DNA from 3 places in the Streptomyces sp. NPDC091376 genome. Region 2 is predicted to be linked to each of the others. Evidence: riboswitches for the same ligand, from Rfam matches in the RefSeq annotation. Region 2 holds a riboswitch; each other region holds the start of a gene.
What was found. A riboswitch is a leader RNA that binds a small molecule or an ion and turns the genes downstream of it on or off. The one in region 2 is predicted to bind cyclic di-AMP.

Region 1: linked by a shared signal. The riboswitch ahead of ACIQMR_RS28315 (M23 family metallopeptidase) and the one ahead of ACIQMR_RS35630 (NlpC/P60 family protein) in region 2 are both predicted to bind cyclic di-AMP.
Region 3: linked by a shared signal. The riboswitch ahead of ACIQMR_RS20865 (transglycosylase family protein) and the one ahead of ACIQMR_RS35630 (NlpC/P60 family protein) in region 2 are both predicted to bind cyclic di-AMP.

What each region holds. Positions count from the first base shown of each region.
Region 1 covers NZ_JBIVUF010000015.1:104,651-109,115, forward strand. The annotation lists gene ACIQMR_RS28305 (HPr family phosphocarrier protein) at 1-82, shown strand, start outside; gene ACIQMR_RS28310 (GntR family transcriptional regulator) at 231-908, opposite strand; gene ACIQMR_RS28315 (M23 family metallopeptidase) at 1,089-1,862, opposite strand; cyclic di-AMP (ydaO/yuaA leader) riboswitch at 1,875-2,040, opposite strand; gene ACIQMR_RS28320 (M16 family metallopeptidase) at 2,316-3,698, opposite strand; gene ACIQMR_RS28325 (M16 family metallopeptidase) at 3,716-4,465, opposite strand, start outside.
Region 2 covers NZ_JBIVUF010000029.1:20,651-25,115, reverse strand. The annotation lists gene pcrA (DNA helicase PcrA) at 1-1,906, opposite strand, end outside; cyclic di-AMP (ydaO/yuaA leader) riboswitch at 2,115-2,283, shown strand; gene ACIQMR_RS35630 (NlpC/P60 family protein) at 2,282-3,448, shown strand; gene ACIQMR_RS35625 (hypothetical protein) at 3,614-3,967, opposite strand; gene ACIQMR_RS35620 (NlpC/P60 family protein) at 4,221-4,465, shown strand, end outside.
Region 3 covers NZ_JBIVUF010000009.1:110,844-115,308, reverse strand. The annotation lists gene ACIQMR_RS20875 (cytochrome P450) at 1-531, shown strand, start outside; gene ACIQMR_RS20870 (transglycosylase family protein) at 689-1,633, shown strand; cyclic di-AMP (ydaO/yuaA leader) riboswitch at 1,891-2,055, shown strand; gene ACIQMR_RS20865 (transglycosylase family protein) at 2,059-2,712, shown strand; gene eno (phosphopyruvate hydratase) at 2,935-4,221, shown strand; gene ACIQMR_RS20855 (septum formation initiator family protein) at 4,308-4,465, shown strand, end outside.

The DNA.
Region 1 (4,465 bases), on a different contig from region 2:
CGCCGATGGTGCGGACGCCGCCCTCGACCGTCTGGCGAAGCTCGTGGCCGAGGGTCTCGAGGAACTTCCCGAGACCGTCTGAGCCCACTGAATTCACGACGGAGCCGCGGCACCCGAAATTCCGGGTGCCGCGGCTCCGCTGTTTGTACGCGTGCCTAGGCGCCCCTTTTCGGGGGCAGCACGAAACCGGCCCCTGGAATTCCTCTCGCTCTTCGTATACGGCGTCGTTGTTAAAGGCGGCCGCCCGCCGTGTTTACGGAATGTTGCGAGGACCTCACACCGGCGGGAATCCGCAGCCGGTGCGCACCGGTCGTCCGTTCGGCGTGCAGGGCGGTGAGGGCCCGCGCCCGCTCCGCGTCGCCGCGCGCCACCGCGTCGACGATCGCGCCGTGCTCGGCCCAGGCCTCCACCGGCCGGGCGGGCGGCTCGACCGCGTACATCCAGGCGATCTTGTGCCGGAGCTGCGTGAGCAGGGCGGTGAGCCCCGGGCTTCCGCAGGCCTGCGCGAGTGTCTCGTGGAACCATGCGCCGAGCGAGCGCAGATCGTCGCCCTGCCCCCGCCGCGCCCGGTCCTGGCCGAGTCTGACCAGGCCGCGCAGCACCTTGAGATGGGCCTCCGAGCGCCGCTGGGCGGCCCGCGCGGCGCCGAGCGGCTCCAGCAGCAGCCTGATCTCCAGCAGATCGGCGGCCTCCTGCTCGGTGGGCTCGGCGACACACGCGCCGGCGTGCCGGCGAGTGACGACGAAGCCCTCCGACTCCAGGGTGCGCAGTGCCTCGCGGACCGGGACGCGCGAGACGCCGTAGCGGCGCGCCAACTGCTCCTCGGTGAGCCGGCTGCCGCGCTCGAAGGCGCCGGAGACGATGTCGTCGCGGATCGCCGTGCACACCGAGCGGGCAGGAATGCGCATACCGAACCTCCGCTTTAATCGCCGCGAAACCCAGTCGAGCGACGCCTGTTCGGCGACTCTATTCCAGGTGGCGCGATTTTCCGAAGGCCCCGAGGAATCCGCGGATATCTTTTGGCCGGAATACGCCGAAGACCCCGGCTCGGGAGGAACCGAACCGGGGCCTTGACGGAAGCGGGAGGGTCAGACCGCGACGCCGTGCGCACGCAGATAGGCGATCGGGTCGATGTCCGAGCCGTAGTCGGCGCCGGTCCTCGCCTCGAAGTGAAGGTGCGGGCCGGACGAGTTGCCGGTCGACCCGGAGCGGCCGATCTGCTGACCCGGGGTGACGCTCTGCCCGACCGAGACGCCGATCGAGGAGAGGTGACCGTACTGGGTGTACGTGCCGTCGTGCATCCGGATGACGACGTTGTTGCCGTACGCGCCGCCCCAGCCGGCCTCGACGACCGTGCCCATGCCGACGGCGACGACCTTGGTGCCGGAGGCGGCGTGGAAGTCGATCCCGGTGTGGCTGCCGGAGGACCACTGTCCGCCGCCGGCGTGGTAGCTGGTGCTGACGTAGGAGCCGGCGACCGGGAGCGTGTAGGTCAGCAGGCGCTTGCGCTCGGCCTCGCGGGCGGCGCGCTCACGGGCCTCACGGGCCTCCTTGACGCGGACCTCCGCCTTGCGCTTGGCCTCGGCCTCGGCCCGCGCCTGCTCGGCGGCCAGGGCGGCCTCCTGCTGCTGGGCGTCGGCCTGGGCGCCGATCTGGTCGGCGAGCGAGTCACTGGCGACGATGGCCTGGGTCAGGCCGGTGTCCTCCGCGGGGCGGATGTCCGCCTCGGCGGCGAGCGCCGGGGAGGCGAGGGTGCCGATGACGCCGGTGGTCGCGATGGCGGCGACGGACGCGACGCCCGCGCTCCTGCGCGACAGGCGGCTCGGACCACGATGCTTCCCGGTGGCACGGGTGAACGCCATGTAGTGGCTGATCCTTTCCTTCCTTCTCGCCTACCGGGTTAGCTGACGGGTTCGGAGCAGGAAGGTCTCCTACGGGCCCCTCCGCACGGGTGCGAAGGCGTCCGATTCACCCCAGGGGGACATGTGGGTCCCCGGCTCCCCAGGCTCACGCCCGACGGGGACTCGGCGATGGCTGTCCGATGCCGCGGGTGCGGCGCGTACGACTGGCGGACAGCGCAGAAGACGCTAAGCCGATCTTCGCGCAATCACCAAACAGACACCGGCATTTGTAGTGCACGCCACAGGGCAGACACATCGCCTCCCCAATAAAACGGACATACGGGAAGGCCCCGTTGGCGGGGCCAACGGGGCCTTCTGCGGTCCGCCCGGGGTCCGGGGGATGTCCTGCCGGGCGACCGGCCGGACGCCGGACGGGGCTCCGGTGGACGTCCGGTCGGCGTCCGGAACGGTCAATCAGCCAGTGACAACGGTCACTTCACCGATGCCGAGGGCCCGGACGGGCTCCTCGATCAGGGCGGCGTCCCCGACGAGGACGGTGACGAGCCGGTCCACCGGGAAGGCGTTGACGGCCGCGGCGGTCGCCTCGACCGTGCCGGTCTCGGCCAGCCGCGCGTACATCTGGGCCTGGAAGTCGTCCGGGAGGTGCTGCTCGACCTGGTCGGCCAGCGTGCCCGCCACGGACGCCGCCGTCTCGTACTTCAGCGGGGCCACACCCACCAGGTTCTGCACGGCCACATCGCGCTCCGCGTCGGTCAGCCCCTCCGCGGCGAGGGTGCGCAGCACCTTCCAGAGGTCGTCGAGCGCGGGGCCGGTGTTCGGGGTGTCGACCGAGCCGCTGATCGCGAGCATCGACGCACCGGTGGCCCCGCCCGGGGACGAGGGCGCGGCGGAGCGCAGCACCTGCCCGAAGGCCCGCACACCGTACGTGTAGCCCTTCTCCTCGCGCAGGACGCGGTCCAGGCGGGAGGTGAGCGTGCCGCCGAGGCAGTACGTGCCGAGGACCTGGGCCGCCCAGACCCGGTCGTGCCGGTCGGGGCCGATCCGGCCGATCAGCAGCTGCGTCTGGACCGCGCCGGGGCGGTCGACGATGACGACCCGGCCCCTGTCGTCGGCGGTGATCGGCGGCATCGGACGGCTCTCGGCCGTGTCACCGGTCCAGCCGCCGAGCGTGTCGGCCAGCACGGCGTCCACATCGACACCCGCGAGGTCGCCGACGATCACGGTGGTGGCCGTGGCGGGCCGGACGTGCGCCTCGTAGAAGGCCCGTACGGCGCCGGAGTCGATGCGCTCCACGGTCTCCTCCGAGCCCTGGCGGGGCCGGGACATCCGGGAGGAGGCGGGAAACAGCTGCCTGGAGAGCTCCTTGGCCGCGCGGCGGGCCGGATTGGCCGTCTCGTGCGGAATCTCGTCCAGCCGGTTCCGTACGAGCCGCTCGACCTCGCTGTCGGCGAACAGCGGGGCCCGCAGCGCCTCGGCGAGCAGCCCGAGGGCCTTCGTGAGCCGGGAGACCGGCACCTCCAGGGAGATGCGGACGCCCGGGTGGTCGGCGTGCGCGTCGAGCGTGGCGCCGCAGCGCTCCAGCTCGGCCGCGAACTCCTCCGCCGTGTGCTTGTCGGTGCCCTCGGACAGCGCCCGCGCCATGATCGTGGCGACGCCGTCCAGGCCCTCGGGCTCGGCGTCCAGCGGGGCGTCGAGGAAGATCTCGACGGCCACGACCTGCTGGCCGGGGCGGTGGCAGCGCAGCACGGTCAGCCCGTTGTCGAGCGTTCCACGCTCGGGGGCGGGGAAGGCCCACGGCTTGGCCTCGCCGGCCTGCGGCTGCGGATGGAAGTCCATGGTCACGGCAGCGTCGGTCACTGGTCCGCCCCCTCTGCGTCGTCGTTGTCCTCGGCGTCCTCGGCCGCGACGGGCTCATAGACCAGCACCGCCCTGTTGTCCGGGCGCAGCCGGGCCTGGGCGACGGCCTGCACCTCCTCGGCGGTGATGTCGAGCACCCGCCGGACGGCGCTGAGCGCCAGCTGGGGGTCGCCGAACAGCACGGCGTACCGGCACAGTTCGTCGGCGCGGCCCGCGACCGTGCCGAGCCGGTCCAGCCATTCGCGCTCCAGCTGGGCCTGCGCGCGCTCCATCTCCTCGGCCGTGGGGCCCTCGGCGGCGAACCGGGCCAGCTCGTCGTCGACGGCGGCCTCGATGTCCGGCACCTCGACGCCGGCGGACGTCTTCACGTCCAGCCAGCCGAGCGAGGGCGCGCCGGCCAGGCGCAGCAGTCCGAAGCCCGCGGCGACGGCCGTACGGTCGTGACGCACCAGACGGTTGTGCAGCCGGGACGACTCGCCGCCGCCGAGGACGGTCAGCGCCAGGTCGGCCGCGTCGCATTCGCGGCTGCCGTCGTGGGGCAGCCGGTAGGCGGCCATCAGCGCGCGGGCCGGGACCTCCTCCTCCACGACCTCGCGCAGCTGCTCCCCGATCACGTCGGGCAGGGACCCGTCGCGCGGGGGCTGCTTGCCGTCGTGCGTGGGGATGGACCCGAAGTACTTCTCGATCCAGGCGAGGGTCTGCTGCGGGTCGATGTCGCCGACGACCGACAGCACCGCGTTGTTCGG
Region 2 (4,465 bases):
GCGTCATCAGCGTGATGACGCCCGTCCCCTCCTCGTCCTCGTCGGGGATCTGGTCGGAGTCGGCGACGAGGGCGACCTGCTCCAGGAACTCGGCGAGCGTGCCCGTGCCTTCCTCCGTCCCGCGCTCCTGCTCGAACTCGAGGGCCACCGCCGCGAGCTCCTGCAGGTTCTCGATGCGCGTCTCGTCCTGCGGGTCGGTCGACGCCTGCAGCTCGGCCAGATAACCGGTCCGCTCCAGCACGGCTTCCAGCACGACGGCGGGGCCCGCACCCGATTCGACGATCGTGCGCAGCTCCTCCATCAGCGTGTTGAAGCGCTTCACGGCGTTGGCCGAACGGGCCGCCATGCCGTACGCCTCGTCCACGCGGCGCAGCGCCTGCGGGAACGTGATCTTCTCCCTCAGCGCCAGCGCGTCGATCATCGCCTCCGCGCGATCGCCGATGCCGCGCTTCGGGACGTTGAGGATGCGGCGCAGCGGGACGTTGTCCTCGGGGTTGGCGAGGACCCGCAGATACGCCAGGACGTCCCGGACCTCCTTGCGCTCGTAGAAGCGCACACCGCCGACGACCTTGTAGGGCAGGCCGACGCGGATGAAGATCTCTTCGAAGACACGGGACTGGGCGTTCGTCCGGTAGAAGACGGCGACATCGCCTGCCTTGGCCTCGCCCGCGTCCGTCAGCCGGTCGATCTCGTCGGCGACGAACTGCGCCTCGTCGTGCTCGGTGTCCGCGACATAGCCGGCGATCTGCGCTCCGGCACCGGCATTCGTCCACAGGTTCTTGGGGCGACGGCTCTCGTTGCGCTCGATGACGGCGTTGGCGGCGGAGAGGATGGTCTGGGTCGAGCGGTAGTTCTGCTCGAGCAGGATCGTGGTCGCGTCCGGGTAGTCCTCCTCGAACTGGAGGATGTTGCGGATCGTGGCACCACGGAATGCGTAGATCGACTGGTCGGCGTCGCCGACGACGCACAGCTCGGCCGGGGCCAGGTCCTCATACCCCTCCCCCACCAGCTCGCGCACCAGCGTGTACTGGGCGTGGTTGGTGTCCTGGTACTCGTCGACCAGGACGTGGCGGAAGCGACGCCGGTAGTGCTCGGCGACGTCCGGGAACGCCTGGAGCAGATGGACCGTGGTCATGATGATGTCGTCGAAGTCCAGCGCGTTGGCCTCGCGCAGCCGCGACTGGTACATCCGGTAGGCCTCCGCGAGCGACTTCTCAAACCCGTCGGCTGCCTGGTCGGCGAAGGTCTCCTCGTCGATCAGCTCGTTCTTCAGGTTCGAGACCTTGGCGTTGAAGGACTTCGGCGGAAACTTCTTCGGGTCCAGGTCGAGATCACGGCAGACCAGGGCCATGAGCCGCTTGGAGTCGGCGGCGTCGTAGATCGAGAACGACGAGGTGAAGCCGAGCTTCTTGCTCTCGCGGCGCAGGATGCGCACGCAAGCGCTGTGGAAGGTGGAGACCCACATGGCGTTGGCGCGCGGGCCGACGAGATGCTCGACGCGCTCCTTCATCTCGCCCGCGGCCTTGTTCGTGAACGTGATCGCCAGGATCTGGCCGGGGTGGACATTGCGGGTCGCCAGCAGATGGGCGATCCGGTGGGTCAGCACTCGGGTCTTGCCGGAGCCCGCGCCGGCCACGATGAGCAGCGGCGAGCCCGTGTGCACGACGGCGGCGCGCTGCTGCTCGTTCAGCCCTTCGAGCAGCGCGGCCGGGTCCACGACGGGGCGCGGGGCGCCGTCTCTGTAGTACGCGCCCCCGGACGGAGGCACGTCGAACGTGCCCTCGAAGAGGTCGTGCGGGACCTCCTCGTGGGGCGCGTGCTCGTCGTGCTCGGGGGGCGGGGGGCCCTCCGAGGCCGAGGTGCGCTGGAGGTCCGCCAGGAAGCTGTCGTCAAAGAGGCTGCTCATCGCTTTACGAGTCTAGGCCGCTCCACTGACAGCCCGCCGCCGCCTTCACCACACTCGCCACGAACACACACGGTCACATCGGAGCACACAGCGCTAAGGTCACGAAAATGTATCGGGCATATCGAACATCCGCCTTCACAGCAGCACCACACTTTGGCTAGCGTGCTCGCCCAGGCAGCCCGTACCCCCATCGGCGAACCACGCCAACCGGGTCGCCACGCCGAATCCGTCATTCCCTCGCGGGAGTTCGGAACCGGGGACCCACCATTTGTGCACAACTGGGGTGAATCGGGCCGCGTTTCCCACGGCCCGTAGGACAGCCTTCCGTTCCGTCCGAACCCGACAGCTAACCCGGTAGGCGGTCCACGGAAGGAGATGCCGGCCTTGGCGTCGCACCGCAAGCCGCGCAGCCGTACCCGCACCAACTCCCCCGCCGTCGGGTTGACGACGGCCGCCATAGCGAGCGTCTCGCTCCTCTCGGCACAGAGCGCGACAGCCGACCCGCGGCCCAGCATCGACGAGGTCCAGAAGAAGGTCGACGACCTCTACCGGCAGGCGGGTTCCGCGACCCAGGAGTACAACAGGGCCAAGGAAGCCACTGAGAAGCAGCGCCGCACGGTGGACCGTGTCCTCGACGACGTCGCCAAGCGCACGGACTCCCTCAACGAGTCCCGCCGCGCCCTCGGCAGCTACGCGGCCGCGCAGTACCGCACCGGCGCGGTCACCCCGACCGCCGCGCTGCTCTTCGCCGACAGCCCGCAGGCCTACTTCGAGCAGTCACAGCTCATGGACCGGCTGACCGAGCAGCAGCGCAGCACCATCACCGAGTTCGAGGCCGAACAGGCCGCGGCGGCGAAGCAACGGGCGCAGGCCACCAAGAGCCTGGAGTCGCTGACGGCCTCGCAGCAGTCGCTGCGCACCAGCAAGCAGACCGTCCAGACGAAGCTCGCCGAGGCGCGTGAACTGCTGTCGCAGCTGACCGCCGAGGAGAAGGCGCGGCTCGCGGAGCTGGAGCGCAAGCGCGAGGAGGAGGCCCGCCGCAAGGCCGAGGCGAGGGCCAAGGCGGAAGCGGAGGCCGAGGCCGAGCGGCAGCGCCAGGAGCGCGAACAGCAGGAGCAGGCGGGCTCCGGCACGGGTACGGGTACGGGTACGGACACGGGGTCCGGCACCGGCACCGCCGGCGGCACGTACGCCGCCAAGGCCGAGAAGGTCCTGTCCTTCGCCCGCGCCCAGATCGGCAAGCCGTACGTCTGGGGCGCGACCGGCCCGAGCTCCTTCGACTGCTCCGGGCTCACCCAGGCCGCCTGGAAGGCCGCGGGCGTCGACCTGCCCCGCACCACCTGGGACCAGGTGAAGGCCGGACAGAGCGTGGCGACGGCGGACCTGCTCCCCGGGGACCTGGTCTTCTTCTACGACGACATCAGCCACGTCGGCATCTACATCGGCGACGGCAAGATGATCCACGCCCCGAAGCCGGGAGCGAACGTCCGCGAGGAGTCGATCTACTACATGCCGATCTACGGGAGCGTCCGCCCCGCGTAGCCGGGAGACACAGACGCGGCGAGGGGTCCGGGGCAGTCCCCGGACCCCTCGCCGCATCACGGCCGCAACCTCACGTACTCAGCCTCACGTACTCGGCCTCATGTCACAGGCTCATGTCCACGACCTCGGCCTCATGTTCACGGCCTCATGTTCACGGCCTCGCGCTCACGTCCACAGCGTCGCGATGAAGATGTTCGCCAGTGTCAGACCGCCCACTGCCGCGAACATGCCCTTGTCCACCTTCTCCTCGTCCCGCTTCACGTAGACGAGCGCGAGGATGACGACGAGCACGGCCAGCTTGATACCGATCTTGAGGTTGTTCACCGGCTGGTCGTCCGCCTGGTTGAGTCCCACCAGCGCCACGCCCGTCACCAGCATGGTCAGCGCGCCGTGCAGCATCGCGGGAGTGAAGCGCGCCGTCCCCTCGCCCATGGCCTTCATCTGGGTCAGAAAGCCGCCGAGCAGCGACGCGATACCGATGATGTGCAGGGCGACGAAGACATTGATGAGTACGTCCATGGCACCGGAGCCTAGCCGTACGGTCCCAAAGCGAACCCCGGCGGTCCTTCTGGCGCCAATAACGGTCATGGCGCCACTTCGCCGTAACCCGGCGGTCTAGCGTCCTCCACCAGGTGACCGGCTCCCATCCACCGTCCCGTACCCGGGCGGCAGTCGGTCGCCCCCGCCGAAAGACCCGGCGGTGGACCGCTCCCCCTGTGCGGTCCGCCGCCGGTACCCGCACCGGCGGACTCCGACGGAAGGACTGGCCCTCGTGGCAGCGCACCGCAAACCGAGGCAGCGCACGCTTCCCGGCTCAGCCGCCCGCTTCTCCGCCACCCTCGCGCTCGCCGGCGCGACGGCCGCCACCGCCTTCGAGGGCTCCGGGCACGCCGAGCCCCTGCTCACCCCGGACGAGGTGAAGGCCAAGGCGGACCGGCTCTACGAGGAGGCGGAGGCCGCGACCGAGAAGTACAACGGGGCCAAGGAGAAGGCCGACGCGGCGCGGACGGCGGCCAA
Region 3 (4,465 bases), on a different contig from region 2:
CTCCTCTTCGCCGGCTTCGAGACCACCGTCAACCTGATCGGCAACGGCACCTACGCCCTGCTGCGCGATCCGGACCAGCGCGCCCGTCTCCAGTCGTCCCTGGCCGCGGGCGACACCGGGCTGCTCGAAACCGGGGTCGAGGAGCTGCTGCGCTACGACGGGCCCGTGGAGCTCGCCACGTGGCGGTTCGCGACCGAGCCGCTCACGCTCGGCGGGCAGGACATCGGCGCCGGCGATCCGGTCCTCGTCGTGCTCGCCGCCGCCGACCGCGACCCCGAGCGCTTCCCGGACCCCGACACCCTCGACCTGGCCCGCCGGGACAACCAGCACCTCGGGTACGGGCACGGCATCCACTACTGCCTGGGCGCGCCGCTCGCGCGGCTCGAAGGGCAGACCGCGCTCGCGACCCTGCTCACCAGGTTGCCCGACTTGCGGCTTGCGGTGGATCCTTCCGATTTGCGGTGGCGTGGGGGGCTCATCATGCGTGGATTGCGCACTCTGCCCGTTGAGTTCACCGCCATCAAGAGCTGACGAGTCGTCAGGATTGTGACTTTCACGTGATCTCCGCTGCACCGACTTGTGACTGACGTTCGAGTGGGGCTACGTTCACCCCGACTCGGGGTCCTTGCCGAATCAACAGACTCGTGGGACCCGTGGGTTTTCTGTTGTCACACGGAAGGCACACCGCATGCGCTCCGGGAACGGCCGACACCGCCGACCTCGTCAGGCCCCCGCTCTCATCGTCGCGGCAGGGGTGACCGGATCGGCCATCGCCATCCCACTGCTCGGCGCAGGCGCCGCCTCCGCCGCGGACTCCGCCACCTGGGACCGCGTCGCGGACTGCGAGAGCGGCGGCGTGTGGAGCGCCGACCTCGGCAACGGTTACTACGGCGGCCTGCAGATGTCCCAGGAGACCTGGGAGGCGTACGGCGGGACGGCCTACGCGCCGCGCGCCGACCTCGCCAGCCGCGCCCAGCAGATCACGGTGGCCGAGGCGGTGCTGTCCGCCCAGGGTGACTCCGCCTGGCCGAGCTGCGGGGAGATCACCGGTCTCGTCACCGGCCTCCTGGGGGGCGGCACCGAGCCGGCCGGCGGGGACGCCTCCGCCACGCCGCAGAACGGTGGCACGAAGAGCCCCTCCTTCGGTGACGGGGCGGGCACGACGCCCGCGCCGGACACCGACGCCCCCGCCCCGTCCGGTTCCGGCGCCTCGAACGGTTCGCCGACGGCCGAGAAGCCCGCGGACGCTTCGGACGGGCCTTCCACCCCGGCCGGCTCCGGCAAGAGTGCGGACGCCTCGGGCGGCGAGGACGCAGCCGCGGACACGGGCTCCGGAAAGCATCGCGGTGGCGCCGCCGATGAGGACGAGACGGGCAATTCGGGCAATGACCGTAATTCCGGTCGTCATGCCTCACGAGATGACGCATCGGCACGAGACGGCGCCGCCGCGGGAGATGAGTACACCGTCCGTCCCGGCGACAACCTGTGGTCGATCGCCGACGTGAACGAGGTGCCCGGCGGCTGGCCCGCGCTCTACGAGGCGAACCAGGAAGTCGTCGGCTCCGACGCCGATCTCATCCTGCCTGGCCAGAGCCTCGATCTGGGCCTGGGGCAGGGGCAGTTGAAGGAGTAGTTCGGGCGCTTATGTCCGGTTCTGCGCAAGTGAGACATGAGTCTCTTCGTGTCAACTGGCGCGTCTCGTCGGCCAACTCCGGTCATCACGCCTCTCACCTGCGAAAACGGACATCCCTCCGCGTCAAATAGGTGTGGTTTCTCCCCGATGTTCGACTTTGAACATCGGGGAGAAGTGCGTTTACGGTCTGAACCGCTCGCCAATGCGGGCCCCGACGACCGCACGCCGAATCCTGCCGGCGGCCGCCGGGAACAGTCGTCGCGCAAGCGCCGAAGGCAGGAGCGGGGGACCCAAGGTAAGTGCCGGGCCCGCCCTTTGGGGCGGAACCGGCTTGGGGTGGAGCCGCGCGAACCTCGCGCGGCCGGGCAACTCACATGGCCCGAACCCGACAGCTCACCTCGCAGGCGTCGGTGAGGAGAAGTTCCATGCTGCTTTCCGGCAAGGGCAAGCACCGTCGCCCGTCCAAGGCCACTCGTATCGCCACGCTCGCCGGTGTCACCGGTGCGGCCATCGCCGCCCCGCTGATGGCCTCCGGTACGGCGTCCGCCGCCACCGCCTCCGAGTGGGACGCCGTCGCCCAGTGCGAGTCCGGCGGCAACTGGTCGATCAACACCGGCAACGGCTACTACGGCGGCCTGCAGTTCTCGGCCTCCACCTGGGCCGCGTACGGCGGCACCGCCTACGCCCAGACCGCCGCCCAGGCCTCGAAGGCCCAGCAGATCGAGATAGCCGAGAAGGTCCTCGACGGCCAGGGCAAGGGTGCCTGGCCGCACTGTGGCGTGGGCCTGTCCGACGCCGCGTACAACGGTGCCGCCCCGGCCGCCCCGAAGGCCGCCGAGCCCAAGGCCAAGGCCCCCGCCCCGAAGCGCGCCGAGGTCCCGACCACCCGCTCCGAGCGCCCCGCCGCCCCGGTCAAGAAGGGCGACGGCGAGTACACGGTCAAGGCCGGCGACACCCTCAGCAAGATCGCCGAGGCCGAGAAGGCCAAGGGCGGCTGGCAGAAGCTGTTCGAGCTGAACAAGGACATCGTCGAGGACGCGAACGTCATTCACCCCGGCCAGAAGCTCCACCTGAGCTGACGGGTCCGCACCCCCGTCCCCCCGGCTCCCCGGCCCGGCGCGCCATCCCCCGTACGCGCCGGGCCGGGGTTTCTGTCTGTTTGTTCCCCTTTTTCGTCCCACGGGGCGGGCAGCGGCAGGCCGATGCGCGTGGGGCGGTTAGGCTCTTGTCGCAAGGCCAAAGAGACCCTGCACTGACCCTGCTCCGCATGCGTCACATTCAGCGTCACATCCCAGAAGGAGATGCTCGTGCCGTCCATCGACGTCGTCGTAGCCCGGGAAATCCTGGACTCCCGAGGCAACCCCACGGTCGAGGTCGAGGTCGGCCTCGACGACGGCAGCACCGGCCGTGCTGCCGTTCCGTCCGGTGCGTCCACCGGTGCGTTCGAGGCCCTCGAGCTCCGCGACGGTGACCAGAACCGCTACATGGGCAAGGGTGTCGAGAAGGCCGTCCTCGCCGTCATCGAGCAGATCGGCCCGGAGCTCGTCGGGTACGACGCCACCGAGCAGCGCCTGATCGACCAGGCGATGTTCGACCTGGACGCCACCCCGGACAAGTCCTCCCTCGGCGCCAACGCCATCCTCGGTGTCTCCCTCGCCGTCGCGCACGCCGCGTCCGAGGCCTCCGACCTCCCGCTGTTCCGCTACCTCGGCGGCCCGAACGCGCACCTGCTGCCCGTTCCGATGATGAACATCCTGAACGGCGGCTCGCACGCCGACTCCAACGTGGACATCCAGGAGTTCATGATCGCGCCCGTCGGCGCGGAGTCCTTCTCCGAGGCCCTGCGCTGGGGCACCGAGGTCTACCACACCCTGAAGAAGGTGCTGAAGGAGAAGGGCCTGTCGACCGGCCTCGGCGACGAGGGCGGCTTCGCCCCGAACCTCGGCTCCAACCGCGAGGCCCTCGACCTCATCCTCGAGGCCATCAAGCAGGCCGGCTACGCGCCCGGCAGGGACATCGCGCTCGCGCTCGACGTCGCCGCCTCCGAGTTCTACAAGGACGGCTCCTACGAGTTCGAGGGCAAGTCCCGCTCGGCCGCGGAGATGACCGAGTACTACGAGGAGCTCGTCGCCGCCTACCCGCTGGTCTCCATCGAGGACCCGCTGTTCGAGGACGACTGGGCCGGCTGGAAGGTCATCACCGACAAGCTCGGCTCCAAGGTGCAGCTGGTCGGCGACGACCTGTTCGTCACCAACCCGGAGCGCCTCGCCCGCGGCATCGAGGACGGCGCCGCCAACGCGCTCCTGGTCAAGGTCAACCAGATCGGTTCGCTGACCGAGACCCTGGACGCCGTCGAGCTGGCCCAGCGCAGCGGCTTCAAGTGCATGATGTCCCACCGCTCCGGCGAGACCGAGGACGTCACCATCGCCGACCTGGCCGTCGCCACCAACTGCGGCCAGATCAAGACCGGCGCCCCGGCCCGCTCCGAGCGCGTCGCCAAGTACAACCAGCTGCTGCGCATCGAGGAGATCCTCGACGACGCGGCGGAGTACGCCGGCCGCAGCGCGTTCCCGCGTTTCAAGGGCTGAGCCCGCAGACCGGTAGATACGTACGTCCCCGCACGCGGTCCCGTACCGTGTGCGGGGACGTACGCACGTAATGGGGAGGCGCACACATGGCCCGGGACCGGTTCTCCACCGCGACCAGGCTGCGGCTGCTCGGCGAGCAGACCGCCGCCCGCGTCTACCGCTCGCAGACCCGTCGCCAGGCCCGGCGCTCGCGGCTCACCGGCCGGGCGGCCTTCCTCGCGCTCGTCCTCTGCTCGATGATCGT